DNA from 2 places in the Microbacterium jepli genome. Region 1 is predicted to be linked to the other one. Evidence: predicted binding sites of a transcription regulator. Region 1 holds the regulator's gene; the other holds the start of a gene.

Region 1 (6,999 bases):
AGTCCACGTGGTCGGGACTGAAGATCCCGCCCGCCGTCGTCACCTCGAACGGCCGACCGGCCAGGGTGACGCGAATGCGTCGGAGCTTCTCGGGTCCCGCAGGCGTCGCAGTGAAGTAATGGTCGCTCGCCATCCAGCGAGCGTAGCGGAGAGGCCCCCCAGCGGGGGAGGCTAGAGTCTGACGACGTCGCGATGACGTCCTGAAAGGAACCCATGACAGACACCACGACACCAGTGAACACCGACGAGACGATGGTGGACCCGGTGGATCGTGTGCTGTCGCGCGCCGAGGGACGCTCCGGCATCCGCGTCTTCGGAGCCGCGCAGGCGCTGCAGGACGAGGCGACCACCGTCGGAGCGGATTCGGACGGCGACCAGTGGGATCGCGAGGACCGCGCGGCGCTGCGTCGCGTCGTCGGACTGTCCACCGAGCTCGAGGACGTCACCGAGGTCGAGTACCGGCAGCTCCGTCTCGAGAACGTCATCCTCGTCGGCGTGCACCCGCAGGGCGAGCAGACCGACGCCGAGAACTCGCTGCGCGAGCTGGCCGCCCTCGCGGAGACGGCGGGTGCCGTCGTGCTGGACGCCGTGCTGCAGCGGCGGCCGCACCCCGACCCGGCGACGTACCTGGGGCGAGGCAAGGCGGCGGAGCTCCACGATCTCGTGCGCGCGCTCGGCGCCGACACTGTCATCGCCGACACGGAGCTCGCCCCCAGCCAGCGCCGCGCGCTGGAGGACGTCGTCAAGGTGAAGGTAATCGACCGCACCACGGTCATCCTCGACATCTTCAGCCAGCACGCCAAGAGCCGTGAGGGCAAGGCGCAGGTGGAGCTCGCGCAACTCGAGTACCTGCTTCCCCGCCTCCGCGGCTGGGGTGACTCGATGAGCCGACAGGCCGGTGGCCAGGTCGGTGCGGGCGGCGCGGGCATGGGCTCGCGCGGACCGGGTGAGACCAAGATCGAACTCGATCGCCGCCGCATCCGCACCCGCATGGCGCAGCTGCGCCGTCAGATCCGCGACTTCGCCCCGGCTCGCGACGCCAAGCGCGCCGAGCGCAAGCGCAACACGATCCCCTCCGTCGCCATCGCGGGCTACACGAATGCCGGCAAGTCGAGCCTGCTGAACCGGCTGACGAGCGCCGGCGTCCTCGTCGAGAACGCACTGTTCGCGACCCTGGATGCCACGGTCCGGCGCTCCACCGCGTCCGACGGTCGCGTCTACACGCTGACCGACACGGTCGGCTTCGTGAGGAACCTCCCGCACCAGCTCGTGGAGGCGTTCCGCTCGACCCTCGAAGAGGTCGCCGACGCGGACGTCATCCTGCACGTGGTCGATGCCGCGCACCCCGACCCGGCTGCGCAGCTGCAGACGGTCCGCGATGTGATGGGCGACGTCGGGGCGCGCGATGTGCCGGAGCTCGTCGTCTTCAACAAGGCCGACCTGGTCGACGAGGGCACCCGGATGGTGCTGCGCGGACTGGAGCCGCGCGCACTGTTCGCCTCCTCGCGATCGGGCGAGGGCATCGACGACCTGCGGGCCGCCATCGAGAAGGCGCTGCCGCTTCCCGCGGTGGAGGTGCGCGCGATGGTGCCCTACGACCGGGGCGATCTCGTCGCGGCCGCGCATCAGTCGGGCCACATCCTCTCGCAGGAGCACGAGGAGGCGGGCACGGCGCTGCACGCCTACGTCTCGGAGCGGCTGGCCGCCGATCTGGAGCCCTTCCGGGTCTGAGGCCCGAGCGCGGGGCGCGGCGGGACGTTCCGTCTCGCTGCGCCCGCTCAGCAGTCGCGGACTGCGTCCGCTCAGCGGTCGCGGACTGCGTCCGCTCAGCGGTCGCGGAGCTCGCCCTCCAGAGGGAGGACGGGCGCGCCGGCGGGCGAGAAGTCCAGCACCTGGCCGAGGAAGCTCAGCTCGGCCTCGAGCGACGCGACGATGGTCTCCGCCCGGCGGAAGCCGTGCGACTCGCCCTCGAACGCCAGGTAGGCGTGGGCGACGCCGCGCGCGGCCAGGGCGTCGCGCACCGCCTCGGACTGCGCCGGCGGCACGACCGGATCCTCCGTGCCCTGCTCGATGAGCATGGGCGTCGTGAAGCGGTCGAGGTGCGTGAGCGGCGACCGCTCGACGTAGACCGCCTCGGCTTCGGGATAGGGGCCGACGAGACCGTCGAGGTAGCGCGCCTCGAAGTCGTGCGTGTCGGCGGCGAGGGCGCGCAGATCGGCGACCCCGTAGCGGCTGATGCCTGCGGCGAAGACGTCGCCCGCGGTCAGTGCGCAGAGCACCGTCCACCCGCCCGCCGACCCGCCCCGGATCGCCAGGCGATCGGCGTCGGCCACCCCGGCCGCTGCGATGCCGGCGGCGGCGGCGATCATGTCGTCGCGGTCGACCACGCCCCACTGCCCCCGCAGACGCTCGCGGTAGGCGCGCCCGTAGCCGGTCGACCCGCCGTAGTTGACGTCCAGCACGCCGATGCCGCGGCTCGTGAAGAACGCCACGTCCATCGCGGCGCCGCCGGAGGCGTGCGCCGTGGGTCCGCCGTGGGCCAGGAGCAGATACGGCGGCAGCTCGCCGTCCGGCGCGGCGGCGTCGGGATTCGTCGGGGGGTAGGCGAAGGCGTGCACCGGGCCGTGGGCTCCGTCGAAGGTCAGCTCCTGCGCGACGGGCAGCCACGCGGCATCCGGTGACTCGTCCACCGTGCCGCGCACGAGCCGCGGCACAGGTGCGGCATCGTCGAGATCCACCTCCCAGAGGCCGCCGAGGGTGCTCGACCCGGAGCCGCTGAACAGCACGCGGGTGCCGCGGACGTCGCCCAGGAGAAGGCGCGAGGAGGCGTCGGCGGGGAGTCCGCGGAGGTCGTCTCCGTCGATGACGACCAGGACATCGGCACCGTCCGTGCGGACGGCCAGCACGCGCCCGTCCGCGAGCGGCGCGAACCAGCGCGCGCCGAGGTTCCACAGCGGACCGCCGGTGTCGGCGTCCGCCGGCGCGACCGCGACGGACCGCCCGTCGAGGTCGGTGCGGTCGAGGTTCCACCGCCCCGTGCGGTCCGAGGAGTGGAGGATCTCGCGATCGGAGACCCACTCCGGCTGCAGCACGGAAACGCCCGGTCCTCCCGCCAGGGTCCGCCACGATTCGACGGAGCCGAGCGCATCGAGGTCGCCGACACGTAGCTCCGAGGCATCCCACGGCATGTCGGGGTGGTCCCAGGCGATCCAGGCGAGGCGCCGCCCGTCCGGCGACACCCGCGGCGCCGCGAGAAAGTCGCTGCCCGCGACGACGGACGTGAGACGGGCCGGGTCCGTCCCGCCGGAGCCGTCGAGCGGGATCGCGACGATGTCGCGTCGCGGGACGGGAGCACCGGCGTGCACCTCGCGCACGGCGAGCAGGCGTCCGGCCGCGAGCACCAGGTCGGCGTACCGGGCGCGGGGATCCTCGGGCGTGAGGGGGACGGGTTCGACCCCGACCCCGCCCCGCCACACCCGCTGATCGCCCCCGTGCACGAAGAACAGCGACCCCGTGGCATCCGTCGTCCATGCCGCGCCGCCGTACTCGTGGACGCGACTGCGCACATCCCATGGGGCGGGCAGCACGGTCTCGGGCTCGTCGCCGCGCGCCGCGGCATCAGCCGTCAGGCGACGGACGGCCGACCGGCCGTTCTCGGCGGGGAGACGCTCGAGCCACCAGATGTCGTCGCCCACGTAGCGGCCCGCGTCGACCGGGCGGGAGCCGGCGGCCACGTCACGGGCGGAGAGCGGCGACGGCCAGGATCCGTAGGGGAGTGTCTGAGTCACCCGTCCACCGTACGCGGCGGCGCGGGCGCGGCCCGCGGGCCGGCCCGGCGGCTTCTCAGATGGCGCGGAGGACCGCCACGACCTTGCCGAGCACGGTGGCCTCGTCGCCGAGGATGGGCTCGAAGGCGGAGTTGCGCGGGAGCAGCCAGGTGTGTCCGTCGCGGCGGCGGAAGGTCTTGACCGTGGCCTCCTCGTCGAGCATCGCGGCGACGATGTCGCCGTTGTCCGCATCGGGCTGGGAGCGGACGACGACCCAGTCGCCGTCGCAGATGGCCGCGTCGATCATCGACTCGCCCGAGACCTTCAGCATGAACAGGTCGCCCTTGCCGACGAGCTGGCGCGGCAGCGGGAAGATCTCCTCGACCTGCTGCTCGGCGGTGATCGGGATGCCCGCGGCGATGCGGCCGACGAGCGGCACGAGCGCGGCGTCCCCGACGGCGGGCGCGGTGTCGGCCGGGTTCTCGGTGGAGGCGCCGGGCAGGTCGATGAGGACCTCCATCGCGCGCGTCTTCCCGGGGTCGCGGCGCAGATAGCCGCTCAGCTCGAGTTGATTGAGCTGGTGGGTGACGCTGGACAGCGACTTGAGCCCCACGGCGTCGCCGATCTCGCGCATGCTCGGCGGGTAGCCGTGACGGGCGATCGAGCGCTGGATGACCTCGAGGATGGCGAGCTGCTTGTCGCTGAGGCTTTTGCGACGGCGGGTCTGGGGCTTGTCGCGCGCTCCGTCGGCCTGTGCCGGCTCGGTCATCTTCGTCTCCTGTCTGAGGCCCTCCTCCGCATCGGTCTTCGAATGTCGGAGGTTGGTGATGGGGTACTCGTATCGAAACCGTATCCGTAGACCAGGGCCGCGACGCTGAACGCGTCCGCGTGTCGTGTTCGAAAGATGCGCGGACATCGATGCGCTTGACACCCTACAAGATCGAAGATAACTTCGGAAAAGAGATTCGCATCCGGCACTCCCGGCCGAGTGCCGGATGCGAACCTCTCCCCGTCCAAGGAGGAGCCATGACCACCATCGCTGCGACGCCCATCCCCTCGACCGCCACGACGCGCCTGCGCCTCACCGTGCGCGGCCGCCGGGTCCTGGCTGCAGCGGCGGCCTTCCCCGCCGCCGTCGCCCTGGCCATCGCGGTCGTGGGCGGCTCCGCCGCCATCGCCACCCCTGACGCGGGGATGCCGGCGGGCTCGTTCCAGACGGTCACGGTCGGCGCCGGCGAGTCGCTGTGGTCGATCGCCCAGGAGATCGCGCCGTCGGCCGACCCGCGTGACGTCGTGTCGGCGATCGAGCGGCTCAACGCCCTCGAGAGCGGAACGCTGACGGCCGGCCAGAAGCTGTCGGTTCCCGCCGAGTACGCCCGCGGGGAGTGAGGGCAGGCCCACGGCTCTACGATGGGACGGGTGACCGTTCGTCTCGATGACCTTCCCCTCCGCGATGATCTCCGCGGAATGACGCCCTACGGCGCACCCCAGGCTCCGCTCTCGGTGGCCCTGAACGTCAACGAGAACACCCACCCGGTGCCGCAGGATGTCGCCGACGACATCCTGGACGCGATCGCCCTCGCTCTGCGTGAGGTCAACCGCTACCCCGACCGCGAGTTCAGCGCTCTGCGGGAGGGATTCGCCGACTATCTCGGGCATGGTCTCGAGCGCGATCAGATCTGGGCGGGCAACGGCTCCAACGAGGTGCTCCAGCACATCCTCCAGGCGTTCGGCGGCCCCGGCCGCACCGCCTTCGGCTTCGCGCCCACCTACTCCATGTACCCGCTGCTCACGCGCGGCACCGGCGCCGAGTGGATCGCGGGCACCCGCGGACACGACTTCGTCGTGACGGCCGACGACGCCGCCCGTCAGGTCGCCGACGCGCGGCCCGACGTGGTGTTCCTGTGCGCGCCGAACAACCCCACGGGCACGCCGATGGGACTCGACGTCATCGAATCGGTCTACGACGCGACCGACGGCATCGTGATCGTCGACGAGGCCTATCAGGAGTTCGCGCCCCGCGACGAGCGCTCGGCGGTCACGCTCCTGCCCGACCGGGAGCGGCTCGTGGTCTCCCGCACGATGAGCAAGGCCTTCGCCTTCGCGGGTGCCCGCGTCGGCTATCTCGCGGCGGACCCCGCCTTCATCGACGCGCTCCGTCTGGTCCGTCTGCCGTATCACCTGAGCGCCCTCACGCAGGCGGCCGCCACGGCGGCCCTCCGTCACGCCCCGGTGATGCTGTCGATGGTCGACGAGATCGTCGCGCAGCGCGAGCGGATCTCCGCGACGGTCGCGGCCCTGGGCTACCAGCCCTACGAGTCCTGGGCGAACTTCGTGCTGTTCGGGGGAGTGGACGACCCGGCCGCCACCTGGCGCGCGCTCTACGACCGCGGCATCCTGATCCGCGACATCGGCATCCCGAACCACCTCCGCGTGACGGCCGGCACCGAGGAGGAGACCACCGCGTTCCTCGACGCCCTCGCCTCGGTAGGATCGGCCTCATGACCCGTCCCGACGCGCACCGGACGGCGTCGCTGCGTCGTGCCACCAGCGAATCCACCGTCGAGCTGAGCCTCGACCTCGACGGCACCGGCGTCGCGCGCATCGACACCACGGTTCCGTTCTTCGACCACCTGCTGACAGCCTTCGCGAAGCACTCGCTGACCGACCTGACGGTGCGGGCCTCCGGTGACACGCAGATCGACGCCCACCACACGGTGGAGGACGTCGCGATCGTCCTCGGCGACGCCCTCCGCGAGGCGCTGGGAGACAAGTCCGGCATCTCGCGCTACGGCGACGCCCTCGTGCCGCTGGATGAGGCGCTCGCGCAGGCCGTCGTCGATCTCAGCGGGCGGCCGTACCTCGTCCACGACGGCGAGCCCGCCGGCTACGAGTTCCACCTGATCGGCGGACACTTCACCGGTTCGCTCGTGCGGCACACGTTCGAGGCCATCGCGTTCCACTCGGCCATGACCCTGCACGTGCGCGTGCTCTCGGGCCGCGACCCCCACCACATCGCCGAAGCCGAGTACAAGGCGTTCGCCCGCGCGTTCCGGCAGGCCAAGGCCCTCGATCCGCTGGTCTCGGGCATACCGAGCACCAAGGGCGCCCTGTGACCCGCAGGCCGCTCGTCGCGGTCCTGGACTATGGATCCGGCAACGTGCATTCGGCCGTCAAGGCGCTCGACGCGGCGGGAGCCGATGCGCGCCTCACGAGCGACCGCGGTCTCGTG
Region 2 (6,999 bases), on a different contig from region 1:
GCGTGTTCTGGAAGTCGATCACCGGCTGGCGGAACGCCTCCCGGCTACCCGTGTACTCGAGAGTCCAGGCGAGCGCAGCCTCCGAGGCCGCCGCCGCCGCGACGCCGATCGACAGGCGTTCCAGCGGCAGGTTCATCATCAGCTGGACGAAGCCCTTGCCCTCCTCGCCGCCGATCAGGTTCTCGTCGGGCACGAAGACGTCGCTGAAGCTGAGCTCGGCGGTGTCGTGACCGGCGAAGCCCATCTTGTGGAGCTTCTTGCCGTGATCGAACCCGTCCATCCCGTTCTCGAGGATGAGGAGGCTGAACGCGTCGGGACGGTTGCCCTCGCCGGTCTTCACGAACGTGACCACGATGTCGGCGGTCTTGCCGGAGGAGATGAACGTCTTGGCGCCGTTGACGAGGTACCCGCCGTCGACCTTCTTCGCCGTCGTCGAGATGCCGCGCAGGTCGGAGCCCGCCCCCGGCTCGCTCATCGCCAGCGCGCCGAGCACGTCGCCCGTCGCCATCCCCGGCAGCCACTTCTCCTTCTGCGCCTGCGTGCCCATGTGCACGAGGTACGGCACGGCCAGATCGTCCTGGATGCCGAAGGCGCCGGCGAGCGAGCCCGCACCGGCCTTGATGATCTCCTCGTTGACGACGGCGCGGAAGCGGTAGTCCTGCAGCATCCCGGCGCCGCCGAACTCCTCGGGGACGGACAGGCCGATGATGCCCGACTCGCCGGCGGCCTTCATCGTCGCGCGGTCGATCTCGCCCGCGGCGTCCCACTGCTCGCGCTTCTCGTTCGTCACGAAGCGCTTGACGAACTCCTTGACGACCTCGCGGAACGCCTCGTGGTCCTCGTCGTAGATCTCGCGGTCCATGCCCGGTCCTTCCCTCTCCGCCGCGCGGAGACATCTCGGTGGCGAAGGCCGGAACGGCCGCGGCGCCTGCGGCGATTCTATGTCTCCGAATCGATGAACGAGCCGGGGATGTGGGATCGCATCCCACTCGACGTGGAACTGGGTGTCGCGTTCCGATGCTCAGTACGTCGGCGCCGCGGGCAGCCCGAAGAACTCCTCCAGGCTCAGCCAGCCACCGTCGTGATACGCCTGCGCCAGCTCGGTGCCGACGAAGCGCAGATGCCAGGGCTCGGGGATGTACCCGGTCACGTCGGTGCGCCCCGCCTCGTAGCGGACGATCCACCCGAACCGCCAGGCGTTGGCCGCCGTCCACGCGCCCTGCGGCGTCGCGGCGAGGTCGTCCAGCGTGCCGCACCCCCCGCCGTCGCAGGCCACCACGTCGGCCGCGAGGCCCGACTGGTGTTCGCTGTATCCCGGACGGGCGACGGATGCCTCGACCTCCGGTCCGCCCGAGCCGAAGTTGTTCTGCTGCGTGACGTAGGAGCGGTAGCCGCTCTCGAGGGCGATCTCACCGGCGCCCTCCGCCGCGGCGGCGGCGACGAGCGCGGACAGGGCGGCCGCGGCATCCGATCGCAGCGTCCCGCCCTCGATGCTGCGCACGCCGGCGGGCAGCTCGCGCGGCGACGGCTCGTAGTCGACGGGCTGGAACGGGCGATTCTTGTTGACGACCGTCCAGACGTGCCCCGGATCGGACAGCGACACGCACGCCAGGGTTCCGGCGGCGACGCCCTGGCGCAGCCCGTCGGGTCCACCGGCGGCGGCGATGACCGCGGCATCGTCGCCGGCGGCCAGCGCGGCGGTGACCGTCGCGTCCGCGCACAGGTCGACGGCTGCGACGGAACTGCCCACGATCGTCGGCGCGGGGAGGGCGTCGGCCTGCGCTGGGGCGGGCGAGGCGGCGAGGGCCGCCGGCGTCGCGGAGGATGCGGATGCCTCGGCCACCGGCCCGGCGTTCAGCACCGCCGACACGGCGACGGTCGTGCCGACGACGAGGGCGACGGCCATCGCCAGCGCGAAGACGAGCCGCACGCGGGCGGCCCGGCGTCGGCGGCGGCACGCTCGACGTCACGCGCGGGAGGGTGCGCGCGACGGGAGGTGCCGACGTGCGGTTCGGGTGCCGTCACGCTTCCATTGTGAACGCCGGGGCTGGGTCGCGCGATCGGGGTGGTGCGAGCTTCGATCGATGTCGCGCTGTGCTTGACACACATTCGTACATCTGTTCGTATGGTGTCATGCGTTGGCAGGGACAGGAGCTCGGGGTGCCGGATGCCGCCGCCCTGCCAGGACTCGAGCGCATCGACGGTCTCGTGCGATCGGTCACGACGCCGGAGTTCGCCGGCATGACCTTCCACGAGGTGATGGCCAAGAGCGCCCTGAACAACGTCCCCGGATCATCGGGCATGCCGTTCGACTGGACCGTTAACCCCTACCGCGGCTGCAGCCACTCCTGCGTCTACTGCTTCGCGCGCGGCACCCATGAGTACCTCGACCTCGACGCGGGACGCGACTTCGACTCCCAGGTCGTCGTGAAGGTCAACGTGGCGGAGGTGCTGACGAAGGAGCTGCGGCGCCCGTCGTGGCAGCACGAGCCCGTCATGCTCGGCACCAACACCGACCCGTACCAGCGCGCCGAGGGCCGCTACGCCCTCATGCCGGGGATCGTGTCCGCGCTCGCGGAGTCGGGCACCCCGTTCTCGATCCTCACCAAGGGCACGCTGCTGCGGCGCGACCTGCCGCTGATCACCGAGGCCGCGGCATCCGTCCATGTCGGACTCGCCATGTCGATCGCGATCTTCGACGACGTGCTCCAACACGCGATCGAACCCGGCACTCCCTCGGCGAAGGCGCGACTCGACACGGTGCGGGCGGCGACGGAGGCCGGCTTCCGCGTGACGGTGTTCCTCATGCCCGTCCTGCCCCACCTCACCGACTCGGTCGCCGCTCTCGACCACGCGCTCGAGCTCATCGCCGCCGCCGGAGCGTCACGCGTCGTCTTCGGCGCGCTGCACCTGCGACCGGGCGCGAAGCAGTGGTTCATGACCTGGCTCGAGCGGGAGCATCCCGACCTCGTGCCGGCGTACCTGGGGCTGTACCCGGGTGTGGCGTCGTATGCGCCGAAGGGCTACCGGTCGTGGCTGACGCAGCGGGTCAGACCCCTGCTGCGCCGGCACCGGCTCGACGGCTGGGCCGAGGAGGAGGGCGTGCGGCGAGCGCCGTCGCCGGGGCTCGCCGCACGCACAGCGGCGGCCCGCGTGGTCACGACCACAAGAGGTCGTGCCGCGCAGACCGCCGCTCCGATGCTGTTCTGAGGGCGTCGCTCAGCGGGTGAGCTCGGCGTCGGTCGGCAGGGTGCCGGCCAGCTCGTCGATCACGTCGTCGCCGGCGCGGGCCTCTTCGAAGGGCGCGTCGATCTCGGCGCGCTCGAGCATCTCGGTCATGCGACGGCGGCGCTGACGCGGGATCAGCGTGACCACGCGCCCGACGGCGCCCGCGCGACCGGTGCGGCCGGAGCGGTGCAGGTACGTCTTGTACTCGTCGGGGGCGTCGGCCTGCACCACCAGGTCGATGTCGTCGACGTGGATGCCGCGGGCCGCGACATCCGTGGCGACGAGCACGCGCACGCGGCCCGAGGTCAGGCGCTCGAGGTTGCGGGTGCGCTTGGCCTGGTTGAGGTCGCCGTGCAGGGCGACCGCGGGGATGCCGGCGTCGGCGAGGTCGTCGGCGAGCATCTCGGCGTAGGCGCGGGTGCGCGCGAACACGAGGGTCTTGCCGTCGCGGTCGACGAGGCGGCGGAGGATCTCGCCCTTCTCGCGGTGGTCGATCACGAGCACGCGGTGGTCGATCGTGCCGGTCTCCTGCGTCTCGCCCGCGACCTCGTAGACGGCCGGGTTCTCGAGGAACTCGTCGACGACGGCGGCGACCTCGCGGTCGAGCGTGGCCGAGAACAGCAGCTTCTGGCTGCCGCCGGGCGTGTGGCGCAGGATGCGCTGCAGCGGCTCGAGGAAACCCAGCTCGCTCATGTGGTCGGCCTCGTCGATGACGACGACGCGGATGTCGGACAGGTCGAGCTTGCGCTGATCGATGAGGTCCTCGATGCGCCCGGGCGTGCCGATGACGATGTCGACGCCCTTGCGGAGCGCCCCGATCTGGCGGCCCTGGGGCACGCCGCCGTAGATCTGCGTCGTGAACAGCCCCACGCTGCGGGCGATGGGCTGCACGGTGCCGTCGATCTGCAGCGCGAGCTCGCGCGTCGGCGCGAGGATGAGCGCGCGCGGCCGCCGGCCGTATTCGCGTCGTCCGCCGCCCTGCGCGCGCAGCACGCGCTCGACGAGCGGTGCGCCGAAGGCGATGGTCTTGCCGGAGCCGGTGCGGCCGCGGGCCAGGATGTCGCGACCGGCGAGCACCTCGGGGATGGTCGCCGCCTGGATCGGGAACGGGGTCGGAGCGCCCAGCTCGACGAGGACGCCGGCGATGTTCTGGCCGAGTCCGAGGTCGGACCAGCCGATCTCGGTCGTCTCCTCGGCCTGGATCGCCTGCGCCTGCAGGCGCTCGTGGACCACGTCGACCGCGTCGCGGTGCGTGCCGGCCGTGCGGGCCTTGTCGTCCCACGAACGCGCGGGGCGGTCGTCTCGGCGGGCCGGGCGGCCATCGTGCCGCGCGGGGCGGTCACCGGCGGAGCGAGCCGGGCGGTCGTTGAACGGGCGGGCCGGGCGGTCGGTGAACGGGCGGGCCGGACGGTCGGTGAACGGGCGGGCCGGACGGTCGTCACGGCGCGCGGGACGCTCGTCACGGCGGGCGGGGCGCTCGTCGAACGAGCGGGCCGGGCGGTCATCGCGACGCGCGGGACGCTCATCGAACGAACGAGCCGGACGGTCATCGCGACGCGCGGGACGCTCATCGAACGAACGAGCCGGACGGTCATCGCGACGCGCGGGACGCTCATCGAACGAACGAGCCGGACGGTCATCGCGACGCGGACGGTCGTCGAAGCTGCGCGCGCCCGAGCCGGCGGGGCGGGACGCGTGGTCGCGGATGCCCCGCGCCTCGTCGCGCCCGGCGCGCTGGGTGGAGGTCCAGCGGGCCTTGGGGGCCGCGCCCTCCTCCTCGGCGCGGTAGCCGCGGTGGCCGGCGCTGCGGCTGCCGGCCTTCGCCGCGCCACCCTTCGCCGACGCGGGCTTCGCCCAGCCCGCCTTCGAGCCGCCCGAACGGACGGGTGCACCCGAGCGTGCGGAGCCGCCCGCCTCGCCGCCGGCGGTGGGGGCGCCGTTGAAGCGCTTGCGGTCCTGGTACGACGACTTCTTCTCGCCGTAGCGCGGCTCGAAGTTCGGTCGTCCGGTAGAGGTCTTCTTCTTGGGGTTGGCCATTGTTCTTCCTGTTCTCACAAAGCAGGAACAGCACTCCGAAACTCCGCATGAGGAGGGGATGCGCGCGCGGACGCGAGCGGCTTCTTGAGGCAGAAGCAGAGGAGCAGGCCGGACGCTGCTGGCCGGCGGGGCCGTTCACTGGATGGTCGTCGGGGCGGATGCGCCCCCACCATCGGCCCGCTGGGACTCACAAAAGCATCCGCGGTTGGCCCGCGGTGTCCGGAGCCGACCCCTCATGGTAGCGGACGCCCCTCACCGAACCCTGAGAACCCGTGCGCCGACGACGGACCGGGATCGGATGGAATGGACGCATGACAGATGCCCCCATCACCGTCGCCATCGAACGGCGCATCGATCCGGAGCAGGCGTCGGTCGCGACGACCTGGATGCAGGCGGGAACCGACCTCGCGGCCGCGTTCGACGGCTTCCTCGGCTCGGGGTGGGTGCGCGCGGGCGAGGGCAGCGACCTCTGGTACATGCTCTACCGCTTCCGCGACATCCCCACGCTCGAGGCGTGGGAGCAGTCCTCGCAGCGCACCTGGTGGCTCAACTCAGGCCGCCCCTTCGCCCGCGAGGTGCGCATCGAGCGGCGCAGCGGCATCGAGGGCTGGTTCGACGCCCCGTTCGCGACCCACGTCGAGTCGCGGACGCCCGGCTCCCCTCTCGATGCTGCGACCACCGGCCCGATCGTGCAGCCCATCCCCGCGGCGCCGCCGCGCTGGAAGCAGGCGGTGACCATCTGGCTCGGATTCTTCCCCGTGAACCTCCTCGCCTCGTGGCTGCTGGGCTTCGTGCCGGGGTTCGGAGCCTGGCCGCTGGTCGTGCGCGTGCTGCTGACGACGGTCCTGCTCACTCCCGTCATGACCTACCTCGTCCTACCCTGGGTGACACGGCTGCTCCGGCCGTGGCTGCAGAGGTGATCATGACGACATCCATCCCCGCCGATCCGACCGGCCGGCGCTTCCGCCTCGTCTCACCCGATGGGCGGGTGGCCGCCCAGGTGGCCCAGGTCGGAGCATCCCTCCGCTCCCTCGAGGTCGGCGGACGAGCACTCATCCCCCCGTACCCCGACGACGTGCCCACGCCGTCGGCCTCCGGCATCACGCTCGTGCCGTGGCCGAACCGCATCCGCGACGGCAGATGGACGCAGCGCGGCGAGACGCGGCAGCTCCCCATCACCGAGCCGAAGACCGGCAGCGCCTCGCACGGACTTCTGCGGTTCATGCCCTACCAGCCGACGGATGCTGCGGCCGACATGTCCGCGGTGACGGGCGGCCCCGCAGCGGCAGCCGAGTCCGCGGCGGCATCCTCCATCACCCTCGCGGCGACGGTCTTCCCGCAGACCGGGTATCCGTTCCACCTCGAGACGAGCGTGCAGTACACCGCCACGTCGGACGGCATCGCCGCGACGCACCGGCTCACCAACGTCGGACGCGAGGATGCACCGGTCGCCCTCGGCATCCACCCGTACTTCTGCCTCGGCGGCGTCGACACGGCCGACCTCGCGCTGACGGTCCCCGCCGCATCGTTCTTCGAGCTCGACGAGCGCCTGCTCCCGGTCGCCGAGCGTCCCGTCGATGCGGGCAACGACCTCCGCTCCCCCCGCCGCGTCGGCGACCTCGACCTCAACGTGGCGTACGGCGAGCTCACCCGCGACGCCGACGATCGCGTGCGCTGCGTCCTCGAGGCGCCCGACGGGCAGCGGGTGACCCTGTGGCTGGGCGCCGGATTCGA

Evidence for each region. Region 1 encodes LexA, which represses DNA repair genes until DNA is damaged. Its sites were predicted from a motif close to TCGAACANNTGTTCGA; they were not measured.
Region 2: ABC304_RS01585 (Rv2578c family radical SAM protein) is a predicted target of LexA. The motif match lies at 2,110-2,125, and genes of this name have one in related genera.

The regions. Positions count from the first base shown of each region.
Region 1 covers NZ_JBDFLW010000005.1:2,343,006-2,350,004, reverse strand. The annotation lists gene ABC304_RS15390 (class I SAM-dependent methyltransferase) at 1-133, opposite strand, end outside; gene hflX (GTPase HflX) at 214-1,731, shown strand; gene ABC304_RS15380 (prolyl oligopeptidase family serine peptidase) at 1,827-3,788, opposite strand; gene lexA (transcriptional repressor LexA) at 3,844-4,536, opposite strand; gene ABC304_RS15370 (LysM peptidoglycan-binding domain-containing protein) at 4,794-5,156, shown strand; gene ABC304_RS15365 (histidinol-phosphate transaminase) at 5,178-6,272, shown strand; gene hisB (imidazoleglycerol-phosphate dehydratase HisB) at 6,269-6,883, shown strand; gene hisH (imidazole glycerol phosphate synthase subunit HisH) at 6,880-6,999, shown strand, end outside.
Region 2 covers NZ_JBDFLW010000003.1:187,264-194,262, reverse strand. The annotation lists gene ABC304_RS01595 (acyl-CoA dehydrogenase family protein) at 1-862, opposite strand, end outside; gene ABC304_RS01590 (M15 family metallopeptidase) at 1,022-1,930, opposite strand; gene ABC304_RS01585 (Rv2578c family radical SAM protein) at 2,134-3,210, shown strand; gene ABC304_RS01580 (DEAD/DEAH box helicase) at 3,220-5,265, opposite strand; gene ABC304_RS01575 (antibiotic biosynthesis monooxygenase) at 5,577-6,185, shown strand; gene ABC304_RS01570 (aldose 1-epimerase family protein) at 6,188-6,999, shown strand, end outside.